Regions from separate parts of the Variovorax sp. HW608 genome, predicted to be linked through region 1. Evidence: riboswitches for the same ligand, from Rfam matches in the RefSeq annotation. Region 1 holds a riboswitch; the other holds the start of a gene.
The links. Region 1 has a riboswitch for glycine ahead of VAR608DRAFT_RS15175 (D-amino acid dehydrogenase). Riboswitches for the same ligand answer to the same signal wherever they lie in the genome.

Region 1 (11,944 bases):
CGCCAGCTCAAGCTGTGGGTCAAGCCCGAGTCCCACGCCGAGATCGACGCCGCGCAGTGCCTGCCCGGCCGCGTGATGGCCGAGGACATTGCCGCCATGGCGCTCTTTCTCGCCGCCGACGATTCGAAGATGTGCACCGCGCAGGACTACGTGGTGGACGCCGGCTGGACCTGAGGCAAGGAGGGATCGCGCGGCGCAGCTGCCGCCGCGCCGGTGCCGCAGGCGTGGCAGAAGCGCGCGAAGGCGCTCTTGCGCGTCTTGCAGGCGGGGCAGTGGTCGAACAGGCCGATGCCGCAGTGCGGGCAGAAATCGATCTCCGTGTTCTTGAGATCCACCGGCCGCTCGCAGCCCGGGCACACGCCCTTGGCGAGCCGCGCGAGCGCGGTGTCGTAGCCGAGGTCGTTGCGGCGCACCGTGTCGGGCTGTGATTCCGCGGCCTTCTGGCGCTCGAGATAGCGGTTGAGCGCGACGATCGCATAGCGCCCCACCAGCACCGTGATCAGGATGCCCACCGCATAGCGCACGTAGCCGCCGTAGCTCGGCAGGTAGGGGACGAGCTCGACGAAGAACGCGAACAGCGCGAAGAAGATGAAGCCCCAGACGAAGGGCCACCAGGTGCTCTTGCGCTTCTTCGCAAAGAGCCAGCCCGCGATCACCAGCAGCGGCAGCGTGAGCGCGAGGCGATAGAGGAACACCCGCAGCTCGACGCGCCGGTTTTCCGCGTCCATCCGGGTGCGCGCTTCGTCCTCCAGCTTCGCGAGCTGCTCCGCGGCGCGCTGGCGCGACTGGCGCGCGTCGAGCGCAATCTGCCGCTCTGCGCCTACGGCCCGCTCGGCCTCGTCCTCCTTCTGCTTGAGCGCGTCGAGCGCCTTGGTGCGCGCGATGAGCTCGGCGTCCTGGTCCGGCTGCGCCGTCGCGTGGCGCGTCGCGAGCCAGTTCGAGAAGGTCTCCCGGGCCGCGCGGCTGGCCTGCCGCGCGGCGAGCAGCTTGAGATCCGCCTGCTCGCGCTCGCGCACGGCCTCCTGTTCGACACGCTCCGCGTTGCGCACCGTGTTGCGCAGCGGTTCGGCGGCGGCGCGGTCGATGAAATCATCCAGCTCGATCCGGTGCTCGACCCGCGGCAGGTCGCCGACGATGGTGCTGCCCAGTCCGATCAGGAAGCTCGCGAAAACCACCGCCACCAGCCAGAGGCCGCGGCGAAACCACTTTTCGGACAGACGCAGGGATTTGCTCATGGCGCTCCTTCAATGAAGTTCGCGGATTCTGGACCAGGGCTTGCGCACGGCCGGCCGGCGTGCGCGTTGAGCGGAAACAGGAACACGCCGGCCAGGATGACCGCGGCCGCCGCCAGGATCATCTGCATCGCGTTTCGGAGCAGGCGGCGCGAGCGCGAGACGCGGGCCCGGTATTCGCGCTCGTAGGGGCCGAAGTTCGTGGTGCGCTTCATGACAGGTTCTCGTAGGTGGGGATGCGCGGATGATGGTTCTCGCCTCGGCGTCGCGGCACAAACAAGCGAGCCGGTGGCGCCCTCCAGCGCCTTCGGTATCTCTATTCGATACCGCCCGGGGAACCGTTGCGCCGGGCCAGGAGGTCGGCGCGGGTGTAGACCCGGTCGGTCCCCGCGAGGCGCATGGCGATGACCTCGAGCGCATCCTGCGTCGGTGCCGCGCTACCCGGACGCTGCAGGAGCGCCGGCGTCGCGAGGCTCAGCACCACGAGCATCCAGCTGAGGCGCGGATGCGGCGAACGCTGCTGCCACCACAGGAACAGCCCGCTCACCGTCCCGCCGAGCACGAAGCCGGCCGCCACTTCCGAAGGGGAGTGCGCGTGGAGCACGAGGCGCGAGGCGCCGATCGCGGCCGCGAACGCCAGCCCGAGCGCGGACGCCGTGACGCGGACGCGGTGATCCTGCCGCGAAGTCACCAGCCAGCCGGCCACCGGCCAGATGCTGGCCGACAGTGCCGTGTGGCCGCTGAATCCGGTGAAGTCGATCGCCGCGATGCCGATGCCCCAGCCGAGGAACGCGAGCTTCGATGCCAGGATCATGCTGCAGCCGAGACCGAAGAGGACCACCCAGCGCCCTGCCGACTCGCGCGTCGCGGGGGGCAACCCGAGCCACGCGGTGATCCACAGGGACACGGGCAGGAGAAAGCCGCTGTCACCGAACCAGGTGATAGCGGCCAAAAGTGCTCGAGGGTGCAGCAGCATCAGGCGAAGCTCATGTTCCCATGAGTCCGCTCACGCGCCGCTGGAGCGCATCGGGCTGCACCTCGGCATACGGCATCGCGTCGCCGACGTTGAGTCCCACGCGGCTGAAATAGCCGCGCCTGAATGGCCGCACCATTGCGACGTTCTGCCCGTCGCGCACTTCGATGCGGCTGAAGAAGGAGCCCCACAGATTGGTCAGCGCCATGGGCACGACCGGCACCTCGATGCCTTCGGCGCGTGCGCCGTCGAGGATCTTCATCACGCCGCCCTTGAAGGGCTGCAACCGGCCGTCGCGCGTGATCGCGCCTTCGGGAAAGATCGCCAGCAGATCGCCTTCGCGCAGCACCTGCACGGCTTGCCTGAAGGCGTCCTCGTAGGAAGCCGGTTCTTCCTTTTGCGACGCGATCGGAATGGCCTTCGCCAGGCGGAACAGCCATCCGAGCACCGGCACCGCGAAGATGCGGTGGTCCATGATGAAGCGGATCGGACGCGGGCTCGCCGCCATCAGCAGCACCGCGTCGATGAAGCTCACGTGGTTGCAGACCAGCACCGCGGCGCCCTCGGAGGGGATGTGCTCGCCGCCCTTGACGCCGAAGCGGTAGACGAAGCGCGACAGCACCCAGGCCACGAAGCGCAGCAGGTATTCCGGCACCAGCATGAAGATGTAGAAGGCGACGACGGCGTTCGCGATGCCGGTGACGAGGAAGATCTGCGGGACCGTGAACCCGGCCTTCAGCAGCGCCCCGGCGATCACCGCACTGGCGATCATGAAGAGCGCATTGAGGATGTTGTTGGCCGCGATGATGCGCGCGCGGTGCGTCGGCTGGCTGCGCATCTGGATGAGCGCGTACATCGGTACGCTGTAGAGCCCCGCGAAGAGCGACAGCAGGCCGAGATCGGCCAGCACGCGCCAATGGGCGGACTGGTGCAGGAATGCGCCAAGCCCCAGATCGCCGAGCGCCGGCAGCGCGCGCGACGCGAAGTAGAGGTCGATCGCGAACACGCTCATGCCGATCGCGCCGAGCGGCACCAGCCCGATCTCGACCTGGCGGCGGCTCAGCGTCTCGCACAGCAGCGAACCGGTGCCGATGCCCACCGAGAACACCACCAGCAGCAGCGAGGCCACCTGCTCGTCGCCATGCAGCACCTCTTTCGCGAAGCTCGGGAACAGGCTCAGGAAGGTCGCGCCGAAGAACCACATCCACGAAATCCCGAGCAGCGAACGGAACACCACGATGTTGCCGTGCGCGAGCCTCAGGTTGCGCCAGGTTTCGCTGACCGGGTTCCAGTTGATCCTGAGCCCCGGATCGGTGGCCGGCGCGGCCGGAATCGCCTGCGCCACCGCGCGCCCCGCCAGCGCGAGCAGCACGCAGGCCAGCGCCACCGAGCTGTGGCCGATCTGCGGCATCGCGACCAGCAGGCCGCCGGCAAGCTGGCCGAGCAGGATGGCGACGAAGGTGCCCATCTCGACCATGCCGTTGCCGCCGGTGAGTTCGTGCGGATCGAGCATCTGCGGGAGGTAGGCGAACTTGACCGGTCCGAACAGCGTGGAATGCAGCCCCATCAGGAAGACGCAGGCCAGCAGCACGACGGCATCGGCATGCATGAAGCCCCAGGCGGCGATCAGCATGATCCCGATCTCGATGTTCTTGACGAAGCGGATCGTCTTCCGCTTGTCGAACTTGTCGGTGAGCTGTCCGGCGGTCGCCGAGAACAGCAGGTAGGGCAGGATGAAGAGCGCGCCGATCACCAGCCCCGCCATGGCCGGCGGCATCCAGCTCACCTGGAGCTGGTAGGTGACCATCACGGTGAAGGCGAACTTGAAGAGGTTGTCGTTCGCCGCGCCGGCGAACTGCGTCCAGAAGAACGGCGCGAAGCGCCGCTGCCCCAGCAGTTCGAACTGGTTGGCGTGCGCCGGCGCGTCGTGCACGGCGGAGGATGATGCGTTGGCGGTCGTTGTCATTCGCAATGCCTGGTTGGCGGCTTCCTCAAGCCGTCACGGTGACGGCGCCCGGATTGTGCCGCAGCGTCCGCCGTCCGATGGTCTGCAGCGCATGCAGCACGGGCAGTGCTGCGAGCGCCGCCGTCAGGTGCTTGAGGCTGTGGCCCGAGATCAGGTGCTGGGTCGCTTCGAAGATCGCGTGGTCCGCGAGCTCGAAGAGCTTCGCGAGCGCATAGAAGAAGACCACCCAGCCTAGCCGGAGTCCGACGGCGCCGCTGGTCGGCCGCGCAAACGACAGCAGCACGATCAGTGCCATGCCGCCGAACTGCACCAGCGCCCAGGGCAGCGCGTTGCCGGTCTCGTGGCACACCGCCGTGGCCAGCAATCCGCCGACCAGCGTGAACCATGCGGCCGGCCAGCCGGCGCGAGCGCTCACTCGCTCGCAGGTCGCGAATCCGATCAGGCCCGCGAAGGCCACGGCCATGCCGGCACGATCCGCGGCCAGCCGCACGCTGTCGGGCTGCAGGTGATAGAAGGCCGAGCCGAGCGCGGTCAGGACGAGGCCGGCGAAGAACATCCAGGCGCAATCGAGGGCGTTCACCGGCAGGTGCCATCCGGTCTGCTGCACCGCCGCCGCATCCAGCGCTTCCTCGTGCGCGCGATCCAGCCAGCGGAGCCAGCGCAAGCCCCAGATGCCGATCGCGGCGAAGGGCAGGTTGCTCAGCACGTCCATGGCGTTGGGGACCGGGCCCCACGCCTCTGCGTCCGCGAACGGCGCCCCGGCAAGGCCGGGGGCGGGAATGGCCGGCCCGACCACCGCGGCCAGCAGCAGCAGCGCGAACAGGGCCAGGAGGTAGCGTTCGCGATTCGACAGCAACGAGAGCGACATGGCGGACTCCAAGGGATGACTCGATGGGCGCAATCTAGGTTGCCAACCCCCTCCACGGCATCGAGAATCGATACGGAGCACTTATTCACCACCCCCGGTATCGCCCGGTAATACCTGGCGCCGCCCATGAGCCGCCGGCCCCAAGGCGAATACCGCAGCGCTGCTGCGCGGAGGTTACCCAATGAGCACCACCGCCGACCTGGTCGTCGCCCTCAAGAACGAACTCAAGAACGCCCGGATGACCTACGCGGATCTCGCCAAGTCGCTCGACATGGCCGAATCCAGCGTCAAGCGGATGCTCGCCAAGGGCGACATGCCGCTCACCCGGGTCGATGCGATCTGCCGGACGCTGAAGATCGACTTCGCCGAGCTCGCGCGGCGCGTGGCGGATTCGCAGCCGCTGCTCAAGGAACTCACGCTGGAGCAGGAAAAGGCCGTCATCGCGGACAAGAAGCTGCTCCTGATCGCGATCTGCGTGCTGAGCCAGTGGACGCTGGAGCAGATCGTGGCGGCCTATCGCATCAGCGAGGCCGAATGCATCGGCTACCTCGCGCAACTGGACCGGATCGGCATCATCGAGCTGCGCCCGCTCAACCGGTATCGCCTGAAGCTCGCCAAGACCTTCCGCTGGCGCCCGCACGGGCCGGTGATGGACTTCTTCCGCGAGAACGTGGTGCTCGACTATTACCGCGGCGGCTTCGACGGCCCCGCCGAGGGCCTGCTGCTGGTGCACGGGCAGATCAGCAAATCGCTCGCGCCGGCCTTTCTGGACCGGCTCCAGCGCGTCGCGCAGGACTTCGCGCAGCAGCACCAGACCGACCAGAAGCTGCCGCCGAAAGAGCGCGAGGGCTATACCCTGCTGCTCGGCATGCGCAACTGGGAGTTCGAGCTATTCACCCGGCTGCGGCGGGGCTGATCCCGGCCCGTCACAGACAGAAACCGGTTTCCTCGATAAGATTCAGCCCGCAGAAAAGCGGACGGCACCCGTCCCACCGTTGGCGCAACCTCCCATGAACGCTCAAGGTGAACCGCAGCGCGGTTCGTAGACTGCCCTCTATTGACCCATGCCGACTGGAGAGACGCCACACCGACGTGGCGCACCGAAGGAGCAAGTCCGCTGCATGCCGCAGCCGATGAATCTCTCAGGTAAAGAAGACAGAGGGAGCGGCAAAAACTGAACCCCCGGTCCCGACGCTCCGCACAGTGAGTGCTCGCCCCGGCCGTTCATGCCCTCCCAAAAGGAATCGGACATGCGCGTGGTTGTACTCGGCGCCGGCCTGCACGGCGTCACGACGGCCTATTACCTGCAGCAGCTCGGTCACGAGGTGATCGTCATCGATCGCCATGCGACGCCAGCGGCGAAGGCCCGGGGCCGGGTCCCTTCCGGCGAGCCCGCGGCATCGACCGATTCGGCTTCAGCCTCGATGCCGGCGCGGCCTGCCCCGGGACGCTGGTTGCGCCTTCGCACCGCCCTCCGCCGCCGCTTTGGAAGCCTGCTCGACCGCGCGGTGGTGCCGCCCAGGAGCAATCCGCTCGATCACCTGGTCCGTCTCGCGGTCTACAGCCGCCAGAGCGCCCATGCGCTGCGCGACGAGTCCGGCATGCCGCCGCGCCCGCGCTCGACCGGACAGATGACCCTCTACACCGATGCCGAGGTGTTCCGGGGGCGTATCGAACGGAACGCGCATTGGTCGGAACTGGGCTGCGAGGAGCGCCTGCTGTCGGCCGGCGAGGCCATCGACATGGAGCCTTCGCTGCAACTCATGGCCGACAGCCTCGCCGGCGCGACCTACTCGCCCGACGACCCGGCGCGTGATCCTGCGCAGTTCGCGGCGGGCATCGTCTTCCTTTGCCGCGCGGCCGGCGTGCGCTTCATGATGAAGCACACCGTGGTCTCGCTGAAGGAGCGCAACGGCCGCATCGACCACGTCGAGTTTCTGGATCCGCAGGGCGAGCCGGTGATCGTGCGCGCGCAGTCCTATGTGCTCGCGCTCGGCGCATCGAGCGTGCCGCATGCCGAGCACCTGGGCATCGACATGCCGCTGCGCTTCGTGCGCGAGTACGTGGTCACGCTGCCCGTCAAGGACCTCTCGATCGCGCCCCGCCTGTCGCTGCACGACCGCCAGGGCAGGCTGCGCATCCGGCGGCTGGAGAACGCGCATGGGCACCACCTGCGCATCACCTCCACCGTCCGCGTCAACGACGACGAGGAGAACGAGCCCGATTCGGACCGCTTCGCCGCGATCCTGCGCCGCGTCGAGACCCTGTTCCCGGGCGTGGGCGATGCGAGCCGCGCGTCGCTCGAAACCGCGATGCACGCGGTCACCAGCAACCGCTTGCCGATGATCGGCAAGACGCGGCTGCCGAACCTGTTCCTCAACACCGCGCCCGGCACCCCGAGCTGGACCAACGCGATCGGGGCAGGCAAGTCCATCGCGCGCATCGTGAGCGGGCTGCGCCCCGAACTCGACTTCGCCTTCCGCGGCCTATAGGGTGTCTTCGAAGGGTGAACACGCCCTTGTAGCCGTTCGGCGGCGAAGCCCCTACAATCGCCGCACTTGCAGGAGAGCGGGCCGCGAAAGCGGCTCCACCGAAGGCGCAAACTCCCATAAACGCTCAGGTCGGCTCGCCACGAGCCTGTACTGCAATCAACTGTCAGAGCCGTCTGGAGAGCCATCACGCCATGTGATGCACCGAAGGAGCAAGCCCTGTTGCGGGTGCAACGGGCGAATCTCTCAGGTACCGAGGACAGGGGGAGCGGCAACTTGGACGCAATCCGGTTGCTTTTCTTTTTTCACGGCACCGGTTTCCGTTTCGTCCAAGCGCTGCAACCTTTAAAGGGTTCTGAAATGCGCGTGATCGTTCTCGGCGCCGGCCTGCTCGGCGTGACCTCGGCTTATTACCTCCAGCAACTCGGCCACGAAGTGACCGTGATCGACCGACAGGCCACCCCGGCCGCCGAAACCAGCTTCGCCAACGGCGGCCAGATCTCGGTGAGCCATGCCGAGCCGTGGGCCAATCCCAGCGCACCGCTCAAGGTGTTGCAATGGCTCGGCAAGGAAGACGCGCCGCTGCTCTTTCGCCTGCGCGCCGACGTGCGGCAATGGCTCTGGGGATTGCAGTTCCTGCGCGAATGCACCCCGGCGCGCACCCGTCACAACATCGAGCAGATCGTGCGCCTGGGCACCTACAGCCGCGACACGCTGCAGCAATTGCGCCGCGACACCGGCATCGGCTACGAGCAGCGCACGCAAGGGATCCTGCACTTCTATACGAACCAGAAGGAATTCGACGGCGCGCTCGAGCCGGCCGAGCAGATGCGCGCCCTCGGTTGCGAGCGCCGCGTGATCTCCGCCGACGAGGCCGTTGCGATCGAACCCGCGCTGGCCCACATCCGTGCGCAGCTCGCCGGCGCCACCTACACCGCCGAGGACGAATCGGGCGACGCCAACCGCTTCGCCCGCGAACTCGTGAAGCTCGCCGAGGCGGCCGGCGTGCGCTTCCTCATGAGCCACACCGTGACCGCGTTGCGCGAAGCCGGCGGCCGCATCGACCACGTCGAAGCCACCGACAGCGAAGGCCGCTTCCAGCGCATCCGCGGCGACGCCTACGTGCTCGCGATGGGCTCGCTCAGCCCGCTCTACGCGGCGCCGCTGGGCATCCGGCTGCCGATCTATCCGGCCAAGGGCTACTCGGTGACGATGCCGGTGATCGATCCGTCGAAGGCGCACCAGGTGTCGCTGACCGACGATGAGTTCAAGCTCGTCTTCTCGCGCTACACCTCGGCCACCGGCGACCGCCTGCGCATCGCCGGCACGGCGGAGCTCAACGGCTACGACCGCGACCTCAACCGCGTGCGCTGTGAAGCGATCGTGCGGCGGGTGGAGCAGCTCTTCCCCGGCGCGGGCGATGCGTCGAAGGCGCAGTTCTGGACCGGCCTGCGCCCCGCTACGCCGAGCAACGTGCCGCTGATCGGCGCCACGAAGCTTGCGAACCTGTTCCTGAACACCGGCCACGGCACGCTCGGATGGACGCATGCCTGCGGCTCCGGCAAATCGATCGCGCGCATCGTGAGCGGGCTCGCGCCCGAGGTGGACTTCGCGTTCACCGGCCTCAGCAGGGCTCAGTCGTCGGCGGTGAAGACCGTCAGCACGCCGGTGTAGCCGTAGAGGTGGTGCCGCGCGATCTCGCCGGCGGCGAAGAAGCCGACCAGCGGCACGTCGCCGAGCGCATGGCGCACGATCTGCAGCTCCGCGTTCGGCGCCCCGAAGTGCGGGCCGCCGCGCCCCGAGCAGCTCACGTACACCGCCCCCGCGACGCGACGCGCCGGATGCGGTGCCGCGCCGGTTTCCGAGCCGGCGACTGCGCGCGCGGTGGCGAGCGTCTGCTCCTCGGGCTCCAGCTCCTCGCGGATCTCGGCGCAGACGCGCATGAGATCGGAACGCGCGGCCTGAGCGTTGCGCCGGCAGAAGGTCATGCGCATGCCGGGCTCGACGACGTCGGCGATCGCCACGCCGCGCCGCGTCGGATCGAGGCCGATGATGTGCCGCACCCGCACGTCGGAGCCGAGGTCGCGCGTGCGATGGACCCGATCGCTGCCGGCCTCGGCGAGGCCCACCAGCGTCGCGCGCACCGCGGCGATCGCCTCCTCGGGCTCGTCGAGCGAAACATGGAGATCGTCCAGCAGCACGTCGAGCGCCGGCAGGCCGTCGAGTTCGAGCAGCAGGTTGCCGTCGGCCTGCGTGATCTCGCGCTCGCCCGACACCGGCTGGCAGCCCTGCGTGACACGCGACACCAGCCGCACGCCTTCGCCGAAGACCACGCCCGACAGGCCGCCCTGGAACACCCCGCCATGGGCGCCGTGGCCCGGAATGTTGCCGTTGCCGCCGACCGCGAACTGCAACGATCCGGCGCGGCCCGACGAGAGGCCGCCGAAGAGGTAGCCGGTGTCGGTGCGCTCCGCCATCTCGGCGATCAGCTCGGCGAGCTCGGGCGTGCGCGGGTCGGCATGGACGAGCGCCGTGTGCGCCGAGAAACCGCTCGTCTCGGTGCTCGCGAGCGGCGCCACGCCGGAAAACACGCGGTACTGGTCGCTCGGCAGCTCGCACAGCATCACGCTGAGCGCGGGCTCGTCGAAATACTCGGCATTGTTGGCCGCCACGCCGACCCCCACGGTGCCCGACCAGTCGGTGATCTCGGGCAGCTCCGCGCTCAGGTGATCGAGGATCTCCTGCGCATCGGCCGAATAGTGGTCGGTGACGTAGAGCAGCCCCAGCGTCGGCGAATGCGCGTAGTCGGGCAACGCCATCTGTGCCCGCAGTTGCGCGAGCACCAGCCCCGCAGCCATGCGCCATTGCGGATGGGTGGCGTGGCCTGAAGGAAACAGCTTCATGGGCTTCGCTTTCTCTCGCGGGAAGGAATACGGTGCCGGCCTCAGCGCGCCCGCTTGCGCGCCGGAGCCGGCGTCTTGCCGGCAGCGGCGGCGCCCTGGCCGCCGGCTGATGTCGACTTGCTGCCTGCCGCGGCGGCGGGCTTCTTCGCGGACTTGGCCGCCGGGGCCTTTTGCGCCGCCGCGCCGGACGACGGCTGCGCCATCGCCGGCATCTTCAGATGCGCGGCTTCCTGCAGGGCCGCGCTCGCGATCTGCTGGAACTGCTGCGTCAGCGCGCCCCACCATTGCAGCGGGTCCACCACGCCTGCCCCGTCGCCCGCTGCGGCGCTGCCGTTGCCGCCTGCGCGCGCGCGCCGGGACGGCTTCGCCGCCGCCTCGGTTTCTTCGGCGTCCGCGGCCGGCTCGGCTTTCTTCGGCTCCGCCTTGGGTGCGGGGGCCGGCGCGGGCTCCGGCGCGGCCGCGGCCTGCCGCGTGAAGACGCTCGCGAGATCCTCCATCTGCACGTTCATGCCGCGCAGCGTGGAGAGGGTCATCTTCTGCACCTCGAGCGCCTGGATGGTGGCCTTGAGCGCATGGCCGTTCTGTTCGAGCCAGAACTGCACGGTCCTCAGTTCCTGGATGCGCTTGTCGACCTCTTCGACGCTCAGCGTCGGCGCGACCCAACTCGCAAGACTCGGCATGCCGGGCGTCACGCCCGCCGCCGCGCTTCCGCCGGCCAGGTTCTTGAGGAAGTCGAATCCGGGAACGAACTGGCTGAAGGCGAAAGGCTTGCTCGTGTCGCTCATGGACGGCTCCGGAGGTGAGTTGTTGTGCGGGCAGCTTACTCCAAGCAGGTGGCGTTTTGGGCCGCCCGCGCCGCCCTCTGTCGTCAATGCTTGTGCTCGCCGGCCGCGGCCGCTCCGGCGGCGGTCTGCACCGGCACCTTGATCTCGAGCGAGCTCTTCCGTCCCTTGGCGTCTTCGAAGAGCAGCGTCAGCGGCACGCTCGTTCCATTGGCGAGCGGCTGCTTCAGGTCCATCAGCATCAGGTGGGAGCCGCCCGGCTTGAGCTCGACCGTCTGCCGCGCCGGAAGGTCCAGACTCGGCAGACCGCGCATGCGCATGGTGTCGCCTTCCATCTTCATCTCGTGGACTTCGGCGACGCCGGCGGCCGGCGTGGAGGCGCCGACGAGGCGCGTGCCGGACGGTGCGTTGAGCTTCATGAAGGCGCCGGTGCCGCTCTGGCCGGGCACCGCAGCGCGGATCCATGCATCGCGCACGTCGACCGGCGCGACGCCGGCGGCCAGCACGTCGAGCCGCGCCGCCGGGCTGCCGAGGCCGGTGGTGGACGTGCCGCTGGCGGGGATCTGCGCCCAGTCGGCGCTGCCGACGTCGCAGTTCTGCAGCACCTTGAACCAGAGCACGCCCGGCGTGGCGGGCAGCTTGCCGCGCAGCACGAACTCGGCGCGCTCGCCGGTGGGCAGCGCGGCCTGGGCGTTCTCCGCCGTCCAGCGCACTTCGCCGCCGTTGTCGCC
Region 2 (11,944 bases), 3.5 Mb from region 1:
GAAGGCGGTGGTGTTGACCAGCTCGCGGCCCATCTGTTCGAGCCCTTGCGCGAGCACGGCGGTCAGCGCGGCCACGCGCTGGGCGATGCGCTTGAGGCCTTCGGGGCCGTGATAGACGGCGTACATGCTCGCGATTACCGCCGGCAGCACCTGCGCGGTGCAGATGTTCGACGTGGCTTTCTCGCGGCGGATGTGCTGCTCGCGCGTCTGCAGCGCGAGCCGCAAGGCCGGCGCGCCATGCGTATCGATGCTGACGCCGACGATGCGGCCCGGCAGCGAGCGCTTGAAGTCGTCGCGACAGGCCAGGTAAGCCGCATGCGGGCCGCCGTTGCCCATCGGCATGCCCAAGCGCTGCGTGGTGCCGCAGACGATGTCGGCGTCCCATTCGCCCGGCGGCGTCAGCATCGTGAGCGCGAGCAGGTCGGCCGCGACGCAGAAGGCCGCGTCGAACTGATGCGCGTGGCCGGCAAGCGGCCGCAGGTCGTGCACATGGCCCGTGGTGGCCGGGTACTGCGCGAGCACGCCGAAGAATTCGCAGCTCGCCATCAGGTGCGGCAGCGTCTCGGACACCGTGCTCACGCGCACCTCGATGCCGAGCGGCGCGGCGCGCGTCTTGATGACTTCGATGGTCTGCGGATGGCAGTCGCCCGAGACCAGGAAGACGTTGCTCTTGCTCTTCACGCTGCGGCGCGCGAGCGTCATCGCCTCGGCCGCGGCGGTCGCTTCGTCGAGCATCGACGCGTTGGCGATCGCCATCCCGGTGAGGTCGCACACCATCGTCTGGAAGTTGACCAGCGCTTCCATCCGGCCCTGCGAGATCTCGGCCTGGTAGGGCGTGTAGGCGGTGTACCAGGCCGGGTTCTCCAGCACGTTGCGCAGGATCACGCCCGGCGTGTGCGTGCCGTAGTAGCCCTGGCCGATGTAGCTCTTCGCGACCTTGTTCTTCGCCGCGATGGCCTTGAGTTCGGCCAGTGCCTCCGCTTCGGTGATCGCGGCCGGCAGCCGCATCGGCCTGGCGCGCCGGATGGCCGGCGGCACGATGCCGTCGATCAGTTCGGCACGCGTGGCGGAACCGATGGCCGGCAGCATGCGCGCTTCGTCCTGGGCTTCGATCCCGATGTGGCGGGCGATGAATTCATCGGCGTTCTCGAGATCGCCGAGCGAGGGGGTGAGGGGAAGGACGGGCGTCGACATGTGGAGATCGGAAAAAAGGTGCGGAGCGGCTCAGGCTTCGGAGGAGAACTTCTCGTAGGCGGTTTCGTCGAGCAGCGCATCGAGCTCTGCCGGATCGCTCACACGTGCCTTGAAGAACCAGCCGCCTTCCATCGGCGCGCTGTTGGCCAGCGACGGATCGGCGCGCAGCGCTTCGTTGACTTCGGTGATTTCGCCGGCAACGGGCATGAACACGTCCGCCGCCGCCTTCACCGACTCGACCACACCGGCCACCTCGCCCTGGGCGAAGGACTGGCCCACCTCCGGCAGATCGACGAAGACCACGTCGCCGAGCGCATCCTGTGCGTGGACAGTGATGCCGACGGTGACGAGCGCCGCATCCGACTCGGTGCGGACCCACTCGTGATCCTTGGTGTACTTGGTGGTCATGAACAAAGCTCCTTGATGAAAAGACGGGTGAAGGCGTGGGGCTTCAGCCCCGGTAGTAGCGCGCGGGAACGAAAGGCATGGTGCTGACTTCCATCGGCACCGGCTTGCCCCGAACGATGGCCTGGATGCGGGTGCCCGGCTCGGCATAGGCGAGCGCGACGTAGCCCATGGCGATCGGCCGGTCGACCGTCGGACCGAGCAGGCCGCTCGTGACATGGCCGATGGCTGCGCCTTCGAAGGATTCGAGCAGCGTGCCGTCGCGCACCGGGATGCGCTCCAGTGCGACGAGGCCCACGCGCTTGCGCACGAGCGTGTGGTGGTCGAGATGGCCGGCCGTGCCGTTCGATGCGGTGAGCTGCGCGAGGATCTTCGCGGCGCCCGGGAAGCCGCCTTCGCGCGCGCCGCCCGTGCGGCGGACTTTCTGCATCGCCCAGCCGAGCGCGGCTTCGACCGGCGTGGTGGTCTCGTCGATGTCGTTGCCGTAGAGGCAGAGGCCGGCTTCGAGCCGCAGCGAATTGCGTGCGCCGAGACCGATGGGTTTGACTTCGGGCTGTGCGAGCAGCAGCCGCGCGAGCCGCTCGGCGTCGGCCGCGGCGACGGAGATCTCGAAGCCGTCCTCACCGGTGTAGCCGCTGCGCGTGGCGAAGGCCGCGATGCCGCCGATGCGCACCGCGCCGCCGGTCATGAAGACGAACTGCTCGATGCCGGGCGACAGCCGTGCGAGCGTGGATGCCGCCTGCGGCCCCTGCAGCGCGAGCAATGCGTGGTCGGGCATCGGAATGACCTGGCAGCGCTTGCCGATCTTCGCGCTGATGTGCGCGATGTCGGCCTGCTTGCAGGCGCCGTTGACCACCACGAACCACGAATCCTGGCCTTCGTTGAAGAACATCAGGTCGTCGAGGATGCCGCCGTCGTCGTTCAGCAGCAGGCCGTAGCGCTGCTTGCCCGGCGCGAGACCGGCCACGTCGACCGGCATCAGGGTCTCGAAGGCGGCCGCCGCGTCGGGGCCGACCAGCCGCAGCTGGCCCATGTGGGAAATGTCGAACAGGCCGGCGGCTTCGCGGGTGTGCTTGTGCTCGGCCATGAGGCCGCCCGGGTACTGCACGGGCATCGAATAGCCCGCGAAAGGCACCATGCGCGCGCCGAGCTCCACGTGCAGGGCGTGGAGCGGGGTCTTCAGAAGTTCGTCGGTCGATGCGGAAGCCAAGGCGTTCTCCAAAGGCAAAGGGGCAGTCCGGATCCATGACCGGAGCCATGGGCCACCCCTGCTGTCCGCTTTACCTGAGAGATTCACCCCACGATCGGGGTTTGCTCCTTCGGTGGACGATTCCGCCATTCCGTCGGTGCGGGGCGGGCCGTCTCTCTCCAGCAAGGAAACGCCCGGAAGAGGGCGCTTCGTCAGTCCTTTTGCCTGAGCGTTCGGGCCCCTTGCAACACGGGGACCTGCGCCTTCGGCGGCCCCGCCTGGCGGGGCTCTCTCCTGACCCGGCGAGTGTAAGGGATCGCCGGACCGGTCGCTCTCGAATTCAGTGAAGCTGCTGTGCCGGAAGCAGCTTGTCGATGCGCTCGCGAATCGACACCGCGCGCTCGGCGCCGGCGAGCTTTTCGACCTCCTCGAGCATGGCGGATGCGACGGTCAGCATGGTCTCGCGATCGCGCGATTCGCGCAGCATCTCGCGGAACTGCTCGGCCAGCACCGGGTCCCGCCGCACGAACATGCGTTCGCACAGGTCGAAGAGGAACATGCGCGTGGTGGCGAGCGAACGCTTGCCGTCGAAGGTGTCCGCAATGGCGGCGGACTCCGGCTCGGCCCCGGCCTTGATTTCGGCCATGGATTCGGACATGGATTCGGACATGGACGCCGGCGCGGGCTCGGCATCGCGGCGGCGCAGATAGCCTTCCTGCAGCAGATGCGAGACCACGCGCCCGGCTTCATCGCGGCCGCCGAAGAGTTCGCCGAAATCGGTGAGCGAGCGTTGTCCATCCGACATCAGCAGCAGCGCGCGCTCGCGCTGGCCCAGCGTTCGACGGCCGGGTTGGAGTTCCTGGCGAGCCTTGTCGGTCTTGATGAGAAACATGGGGACTGGCGGATTCGAAACAGAACGCAGCAGCATCGAGCCGCCGCGTGACAGCCTCGTGAAGCCCCGGGGCTCAGTCCCGCCGCCGCGTGATGTATTCGACGAATTCGAAGAACGCTTCGCTCAGCAGCGCCAGTGCCGCCGCCGGAATGGCGCCGGCGGCGAGCAGTTGCCGGTCGTTGAGCGCGAGGCCGGTCACGATCCGCTCGCCGAAGCCGCCCGCGCCGATGAAGGCGGCGATGGTCGCGGTGCCGATCGCGATGGTGGTCGCGGTCCGCACGCCGGCCAGGATGGTGGGCAGCGCCAGTGGCAGTTGCACCAGCCGCAGGCTTTGCCCGGCGCTCATGCCGAGCGCGGTGCCGGCCATGCGCAGCCCGGACGGGACTTCGGCCAGCCCGGTGACCGTGTTGCGCATGATCGGCAGCAGCGAATAGAGGGTGAGGGCGATCAGCGCGGGCAGGGTGCCGATCACGCCGACCAGCGAAATCAGGATCGCCAGCAGCGCGAGCGACGGAATGGTCTGCAAGAGGCCGGTGAGCCCGAGCACCACCGCGCGGGCGCGCAGATGCGGAAACACCAGGATGCCGAGCGGCACCGCGATCAGGATCGCGAGCCCGACCGAGAGCGCGACCAGCAGCAGGTGCTGGCGTGCGAGGCGGCCGAGGTCGGGGCCGAACAGCTTGGCGGTGAAGCCGCGCGCGGCCGCGTCCCCGGATGCCGCCGCGCCGGCGGGCGCCTGTGCCTTGCCTTGCGCGAGGAAATCGCGCCCGATGGCATCGAAGCCCACGCCGTTCAGTTCGGCGCGCGCATTCATCGCGATCATCGCGCGCTCGTCGATGCGGCCTTCGAGCTTCTGCAAGGCCGCCCACGCCGCGGGCCAGCGCCCGGGCAGGTCGAGCCGGTAGAGCACCACCGCGTCGTAGCGGGGGAAGTAGCGCCGGTCGTCCTCCAGCACGCGCAGGCCGAGACGGTCGATCTTGGCGTCGGTGGTGTAGATGTCCATCACGTCGATCTGCTTGGCGGCGATGGCGTCGTAGGCCAGGCCGTGGTCGAGGCCGGTCGGCGTCTGCTTGAAGCCATAGCGTTCGGCCAGCCCCTGCCAGCCGTCGGCGCGGCCGATGAACTCGTTCGACAGGCCCAGCTTCAGTTCGGGGTGGTTCGCCAGATCGCTGAGGCGGCGGATGGAAAGCCGGTCCGCGTCCGCCGCGCGCATCGCGAGCGCGTAGCCGTCGTTGAAGCCCAGCGGGATCGCCGCGCCCAGGCCGAGCGGGCGCAGCGCGGCGTTCATCTGCTCGAGCGTCATCGATCCGTTGCCCTTGAGGATCTCCAGCGCGATGGTCCCGGTGTATTCGGCATAGAGGTCGATGCCGCCGGAGTTCAGCGCCTCGTAGACGATGGCGGTATTGCCCAGCCCCTGCCGCACCACCGGCGGGGCCGGCAGCTGCGGCGCGGCGGTCTGCGCCAGGACCTCGGCGAGGATGTACGACTCGGTGAACCGCTTGGAGCCGACGCGCAGGGTGTCCTGCTGGGCGTGCGACGGTGCGGCGCCCCACAGGAAACCCAGGCAGGCGAGGGCGGTGAACCAGACGCGGCGCAGCGGCTTCATCGATCGAGTGTATCGGCCGGGGCGCCGGGCGCGCCAGTGGGCGTTCGTCGGAGTCCGAGGCCTTTTCCTACAGCGTGTCGTGCGCCGGGCCGATGCCGGCACTGGCCCGGCTGAACGCAAACTGAAGGAGTGCTCATCAATTACGTTCGCCACGGCGAAGGCAAGCCGTTGCTGCTCGTTCACGGGCTGGGCGGCAATTGGCGTTCGTGGCGAGCGATCCTGGGGCCGCTGGCCGCCGAGCGCAGCGTCACGGCGATCGATCTGCCGGGCTTCGGCAAGAGCCCGGCGTTGTCCGGCGAGGTGTCGATCCGCACGATGTCCGATGCCGTGGCGCAGTTCCTGCGGGAACACGAACTGGTCGGCACCGATGCGGTGGGCAACTCGGTGGGCGCGCGTCTCGTACTCGAACTGGCGCGGCGCGGCGGCCTGCTCGGGGCGGTCGTCGCGCTCGGCCCGGTGGGGTTCTGGGCCGGCTGGGAGCGCTATTCGTATGGCGCCTCGGTCTGTTTCTGGTGGCGCGTCGCGCAGCTCATGAATCAGCCGATGCCGGCGATCACCAGGCACGGCTGGTCGCGCAGCCTGGTCCTGAAGCAGCTCTCGGCGCAGCCGGCGCGTCTTTCGGCTTCGCAGGCGCTGGAGGAAATGCGCGGCCGCGCCGGCGCGGCGTCGTTCGGCGCCATGCTCGGGGGTCTCATGCGGGCCGCACCCGTCGAAGGCCTTGCTGCGGGGGGCCTGAAGAAGCGCCTCGTGATCGGCTGGGGGCGCTGCGACCGGATCTGTTTTCCGAGGCAGGCGCAGCGTGCCCTGCGGCTCTTCCCGGATGCGCACATCCACTGGTTCGAGCATTGCGGCCACTATCCGCACTGGGACGCGCCGGAGGAAACCACCCGGCTCATCCTGGCGACCACCGCCGAATGACGGGCGCAGCCGACGAGCGAGGACCGAATGGCAAGGCGCAGGCATCGCAGGCAGGACGAGGACCAGCCACCGCTCGCCGATGACGTGCACGGCGCACGCGAGCTGCCCTCGGTGGTGGTCGAGGGCTACAGCCTCCAGCTGCGCGACGGCGAGGGCTTCGTCGGCGACCAGGCCAGCCAGACCGCCTTCAGGGAACTGCTCGAACGCTGGCGCCGACGGCGCCGCAGGAAGGGCAATGACCCGCTCGGCGGGCAGCACTCCAGGGAGATGACGAAAGACGCCCTGGACCAGGTGCTCGGCAGGAAGGCCTCGGAGGCGGCCGACGTGGTCCACGGCGTCATCGAGGAATTCGCCGAAGAGCTGGCCTGGGTGATCGACCGCTTCATGCGCCATCCGTCGTGGAAGGGCGTGGAGCGCATCGTGATCGGTGGCGGCTTTCCTGAAAGCGACGTGGGCGAACGCGCGATCCTGCAGACGGCGGCCCTGCTCCCGGACATGCGGATCTCCGTGCAGCTGGGCCGCATCGGCCATGCGACCGACGACGGTGGCCTGCTCGGATGGGTGCACCTGGTGCCGCCGCCGCTGCTGAAAGGGCACGACGCGATCCTCGCGCTGGACATCGGCGGCACCAACGTGCGCAGCGGCATCGTCAAGACGCGCAGGCGGCGCGCGCGCGACCTGTCGAGGGCCAAGGTGATTCACCGCCAGAAATGGCGCCACGCCGACGAAGGGCCCAGCCGCAAGGTGCTGGTCGAGCGGCTGGTGGGAATGCTCGAAGAGCAGATGCGCTACTGCCGCCGGAAGGGCATCCGCCTCGCGCCCTTCATCGGCATCGGCTGCCCGGGGCTGATCCGCAAGGACGGATCGATCGCGCGCGGTGCCCAGAACCTGCCCGGCGACTGGGAGAGCGAGAACTTCCACCTGCCGAGCAGGCTGTGCAAGCGGATCCCGACGATCGGGGGCGAGCCGACCGTGGTGCTCATCCACAACGACGCGGTGGTGCAGGGCCTGAGCGAGCTTCCCTTCATGCGCGATGTGAAGCGCTGGGCCGTGCTGACCATCGGCACGGGGCTCGGCAACGCGAGCTACTGCAACAAGGCGCCGGAAAAGGCGCCGCAAGCGGCGCCCTGACTCAGCTCGCCAGTTCCTTGCCGAAGAAGCGCAGGGTGCGGTCCCAGGCGAGCTGGGCCCAGACGGCGTCGTATTGCGTGATCGGAATGCGTCCCGGCCCCTGTGCGGTTTCGTTGGCGAAGGCGTGGTGGGCCTGGTAGCGGTGGCCTTCGTAGCGCACACCCGCGCCGCGCAGTTTTTCTTCGAGCGCATCGACGCCGGCGATCGCGAAGGCCTGATCCTGCGTGGCCCAGTGCGCCATCAGCGGCGCCTTGATCTTCGAGGCATCGACGTATTCGAGCGGCGGGTAGCCGTACCAGACCACGCCGGCATCGGCTTCGGGCGCCATCGTGAGGCCGAGCAGCGTCAGCGCGCCGCCCATGCAGTAGCCGGTGACGCCCACCTTGCCGCCGCGCGCCTTCAGGTACTGGATCGCGCCGCGCACGTCCTGCGATGCGGCGTCGCCGAAGTTCAGGCCGCTCATCAGGTGATGCGCCTCCTCGGCTTCGACGGTGGACTTGCCGCGATAGAGATCGGGCACGAGCGCCGTGAAGCCCGCCTTGGCCAGGCGCTCCGCGACGCCGCGGATCTGGTCATTGAGGCCCCACCATTCCTGGATCACCACCACCGAGCCGAAGGCCTTGTCGGCCTCGGCCAGGTAGCCATTGACGCTGCCGCCGTCGGGGCGGTTGAACTGCACGAGTTTTCCCATGGAGCGCTCCTAGCTTGGTTGTCGGTTCGGGCGACGAGTATCGGCCAAGATGCCGCGCAAGTCACAGCGTGCCCGTCAAGGCTCAAAGCTGGAATGCGATGGTCAGCAGCAAGCCTTCGGCCACGTCGCGAATCAGCCCGGGCTGCCGCGCCCGGTAGGTCTCGCCGGCCGACGCGGCGGTCTCGATCCATTGCGCGAGCCAGTCGATCTGCTCGTGGCCGTAGAACACCACGGCCGCCTCGTGGTTGATGAGCAGGCTGCGCATGTCGAGGTTGATCGAGCCGCACAGCGCGAGGTCTTCGTCCACCACCACCGCCTTGGCATGCGCCATGAAGGGCAGCATGCGGAAGATCACGCCGGCGCGCGCGAGGTCGCGCATGGCACGGGCGCGCACGAAGTCGGCAAGCCGGTGGTTCGACCGCGCGGGGATGGCGATCGTGACTTGCACGCCGCGCCGCGCGGCAAGTCGCAGCGCGTCGCGCAGGCCGTCCCCGGGCACGAAGTAGGGCGTGATCGCGAGCACCCGGTGCTCGGCGCGGAAGCAGGCATCGATGAGCAGGGCCTGCGCGGTGTCCTCGGTCTGGTCCGGGCCGCTCGGCAGCAGTTGCGCGAGTTCGCCGTCCGCATGGATGTCGGCCGCGGCCATCTCGCGCGGCTGGTGGCTGCGAAGCGAGGACCAGTCGTGATCGAACTGCCGCGCCGCCGCCGCCGCGACGCTGCCGTGCAGGTCGAAGGAGAGATCCCGCCACGGCACCGGGTGGTCGTCGTTGCCGGTGAAGTATTCGCCCGCGAGATTGCGGCCGCCCGACCACAACCACCGGTCGTCCGCGATGGTGAACTTGCGGTGGTTGCGCAGGTTGCGCGGCCCCGCGTGGCGCAGGCTGAAGATGGGACGGAACACCGCGGTCTCGACACCCGCGTCGCGCAGCGTGTCGAAGTGCGATCGCGGCAGCGACAGCGCGCCGAAGCCGTCGAGCAGCACGCGCACCTTCACGCCCTCGCGGGCGCGCCGCGCCAGCCGGTTGATGACGTCGTGGCCGAGCGTGTCGTCGCCGATGATGAAGGTGCAGATATCGAGCCGCGCGCGGGCCCCTTCGATGACCTCGAAGAGTGCCTCGCGCGCCGCCGCGCCGTCGGAATGGAGGCGCACCGCGCAGGGCCCGGGCGGCGCGAGGCCGAAGCTCTCGATCAGGTCGGCCGCCCAATGGCCGGCGGGGTTCGTGCGCGCCGTCCGCGGCGAACCTGCCGGCCGCAGCTTGCGCTGGCCGAACAGCAGGTACATCGGCAGGATCACGTAGGGCAGCAGCGCGAGCCCCATCACCCAGGCGATGGCGGTCGAAGGCGCGCGCTGCTCGCGCTTGGCGCGGCTGGTCAGCACATAGACCAGCAATGCGAAAGTGACGACCAACAGGTGCTGCGAGGGCGAGGGCAGCCAGTCGAGCCAGTCGTCGATGCGGTTCACGTGCGCAGCAGTGTTTGCTTCATAGGCCGGAGCCTACTTCACCGCGCCGACGAATCAAATATCCACGCAAATCCACGCAAATCCACGAACTCGGGCCATTCGGGAAACACCGCGGAACCGGCTTCGCCGGGCCGCTGGTGTTGCCCCCGGTTGGGGGTTGGCGGCTGCACGAAGTGAGCAAGCCTGGGGGCGAGCCTATTCCTTCCAGACTTCGCGGGCGGTCTCGACGACCAGGCGCAGCTTGGCGCGCTGGGCCTCGACCGCGATGTTGTTGCCGTGCACCGTGCTGGAGAAGCCGCACTGCGGCGACAGCGCGAGCTGGTCGAGCGAGACGTACTTGGCGGCGGCCTCGATGCGGGCCTTGAGCTCGTCCTTGTCTTCCATCTCGCCGAACTTGGTGGTCACGAGGCCGAGCACGACGGTCTTGCCCTTCGGCAGGAAGCGCAGCGGGCGGAAGTCGCCGGAGCGCGCGTCGTCGTATTCGAGGAAGTAGGCGTCGAGGTCCATCTCCTTGAGCAGCGCCTCGGCCACCGGCTCGTAGTTGCCGGCCGCCGCGTGCGTGCTCTTGAAGTTGCCGCGGCACAGGTGCATCGCCAGGATCATGCCGGCGGGCTTCTGCGCCACCACCTTGTTGATGAACTTGGCGTAGCGGTGCGGCAGCTCGTTGGGGTCGTCGCCGCGCTGGCGGGCGGCTTCGCGCATCTTCTCGTCGCAGAGGTAGGCGAGGTTGGTGTCGTCCATCTGCACGTAGGTGCAGCCGGCAGCGGCGAGCGAGCGCAGCTCGTCGCCGTAGGCCTTGGCGACGTCGTCGTAGAAGTCGGGCTCGAGCTCGGGGTAGGCCTCCTTGCTGATGCCTGCACGGCCGCCGCGGAAGTGCAGCATGGTGGGCGAGGGGATCGTGACCTTCGGCGTGTTGCCGGCCGACACCTGGCTCTTGAGGTACTCGAAGTCGGCGAGCTGGATGTTCTTGGCGTGGCGCACCTTGTCGATCACGCGCATGACCGGCGGCGCCAGCTCCTCGGTGCCGTCGGGCTTGCGGATGGTGACCGGGATGTCGGTCTTCACGCCGCCGAGCTGCTCGAGGAAGTCGATGTGGAAGTAGGTGCGGCGGAACTCGCCGTCGGTGATGCTCTTGAGGCCGATGTCTTCCTGGAACTTGACGATCTCGGTGATCGCCTTGTCCTCGACCTTGCGAAGCTGTTCGGGCGTGATCTCGCCCTTGGCCTTCTGCTCGCGGGCTTCGAGCAGGTACTTGGGGCGCAGGAAGCTGCCGACGTGGTCGTAGCGTGCGGGCAGGTGGGCATGTTCTGACATGGTTGGCTCCGTCGATATCTGGAAAAGAACGGTCGATCGTATCCGCACAAAGGTGGGCGCTAGCGGATACACAGGCATGGGTGTTTACCCTTGACTGAGTGCGAAGAGAGACGATTTTCGGTGATTTATGGATACATTCCGTATCCCGTGCATCCCCCCAGTCCCTCCGTTACATCCCACGCCGAAGCCGGCGGCTCGCAGGTCGTCAAGGCCCAGCTGCGGCTGCGCGAGATGGTGCTCGCCGGCGAGCTGCCGGGCGGCGCGCGCATCGCCGAAGTGGCGATCTCGGAGCTGCTTGGGGTGTCGCGCACGCCGGTGCGCAGCGCGCTGATGCGCCTCGAACAGGAAGGCCTGCTCGAAGCGCTGCCGAGCGGCGGCTATGCGGTGCGGACTTTTTCCGAGCGCGACGTGAGCGATGCGATCGAGCTGCGCGGCACGCTCGAAGGCCTCGCGGCCCGGCTGGCCGCCGAGCGCGGTGCGCCGCAGATGGTGCTGCGCGAGGCGCGCGCCTGCCTCAAGCGCATCGACGAACTGATGCGGGAGCCGGCGCTCGACGATGCGGCCTTCTCGCGCTATGTCGCCTGCAACGCGGAATTCCATCGCCTGCTGGCCGAGATGTCGGGCAGCCCGGTGATCGCGATGCAGACCGAGCGCGTGACCAACCTGCCGTTCGCTTCGCCCTCGGGCTTCGTGGTCGCGGAGGCGAATTCGCCGAGTGCGCGCGACCGGCTGCTGGTGGCGCAGGACCAGCACTGGCAGGTGCTCGACGCCATCGAGAACCGCGAAGGCGCGCGCGCCGAGGCGCTGATGCGCGAGCACAGCCGCATCGCGCAACGCAATCTGCGCGAGGCCTTGCACGGCCCGCAGACCGCTGCGCTGCCGGCCGTGAAACTCATCCGTCGCCGCGATTGAAGAGGCGAGAGAGAAATGAACTTTTCCGCCCCGAACCGCTCAGCAAGCTCTGCGCGATGATCGCGCAGAGCAATCGTTGATCGCGCAGAAATCCAATGCCCGCGGCGAAAGCTAGGTGTTTGCCGGCGTCCGCGCGAGATTGCATTTCGTCACAATAGCCCCCGATTTTTTCCAGTTCCAGCATCACCGCAGAAGGAGAGCTTCCATGCTTCGTCGTCAATTCGTCCAGG

Region 2: it holds a riboswitch for glycine, as region 1 does, so the genes downstream of both, gcvT (glycine cleavage system aminomethyltransferase GcvT) here and VAR608DRAFT_RS15175 (D-amino acid dehydrogenase) in region 1, are expected to answer to the same signal.

What each region holds. Positions count from the first base shown of each region.
Region 1 covers NZ_LT607803.1:3,239,411-3,251,354, forward strand. The annotation lists gene VAR608DRAFT_RS15135 (SDR family NAD(P)-dependent oxidoreductase) at 1-174, shown strand, start outside; gene VAR608DRAFT_RS15140 (double zinc ribbon domain-containing protein) at 147-1,235, opposite strand; gene VAR608DRAFT_RS15145 (hypothetical protein) at 1,232-1,447, opposite strand; gene VAR608DRAFT_RS15150 (phosphatase PAP2 family protein) at 1,549-2,184, opposite strand; gene VAR608DRAFT_RS15155 (MFS transporter) at 2,219-4,171, opposite strand; gene VAR608DRAFT_RS15160 (hypothetical protein) at 4,197-5,039, opposite strand; gene VAR608DRAFT_RS15165 (helix-turn-helix domain-containing protein) at 5,221-5,955, shown strand; glycine riboswitch at 6,101-6,208, shown strand; gene VAR608DRAFT_RS15170 (FAD-dependent oxidoreductase) at 6,290-7,531, shown strand; glycine riboswitch at 7,591-7,694, shown strand; glycine riboswitch at 7,695-7,801, shown strand; gene VAR608DRAFT_RS15175 (D-amino acid dehydrogenase) at 7,889-9,202, shown strand; gene VAR608DRAFT_RS15180 (FIST signal transduction protein) at 9,163-10,431, opposite strand; gene VAR608DRAFT_RS15185 (PhaM family polyhydroxyalkanoate granule multifunctional regulatory protein) at 10,473-11,216, opposite strand; gene VAR608DRAFT_RS38390 (copper chaperone PCu(A)C) at 11,300-11,944, opposite strand, start outside.
Region 2 covers NZ_LT607803.1:6,690,369-6,702,312, reverse strand. The annotation lists gene gcvP (aminomethyl-transferring glycine dehydrogenase) at 1-1,194, opposite strand, end outside; gene gcvH (glycine cleavage system protein GcvH) at 1,225-1,602, opposite strand; gene gcvT (glycine cleavage system aminomethyltransferase GcvT) at 1,646-2,809, opposite strand; glycine riboswitch at 2,861-2,981, opposite strand; glycine riboswitch at 3,000-3,087, opposite strand; gene VAR608DRAFT_RS31750 (hypothetical protein) at 3,129-3,680, opposite strand; gene VAR608DRAFT_RS31745 (ABC transporter permease/substrate-binding protein) at 3,754-5,286, opposite strand; gene VAR608DRAFT_RS31740 (alpha/beta fold hydrolase) at 5,416-6,204, shown strand; gene VAR608DRAFT_RS31735 (ROK family protein) at 6,232-7,335, shown strand; gene VAR608DRAFT_RS31730 (dienelactone hydrolase family protein) at 7,337-8,026, opposite strand; gene VAR608DRAFT_RS31725 (phospholipase D-like domain-containing protein) at 8,109-9,488, opposite strand; gene VAR608DRAFT_RS31720 (5-methyltetrahydropteroyltriglutamate--homocysteine S-methyltransferase) at 9,684-10,802, opposite strand; gene VAR608DRAFT_RS31715 (GntR family transcriptional regulator) at 10,950-11,714, shown strand; gene VAR608DRAFT_RS38165 (hypothetical protein) at 11,695-11,901, opposite strand; gene VAR608DRAFT_RS31705 (ABC transporter substrate-binding protein) at 11,920-11,944, shown strand, end outside.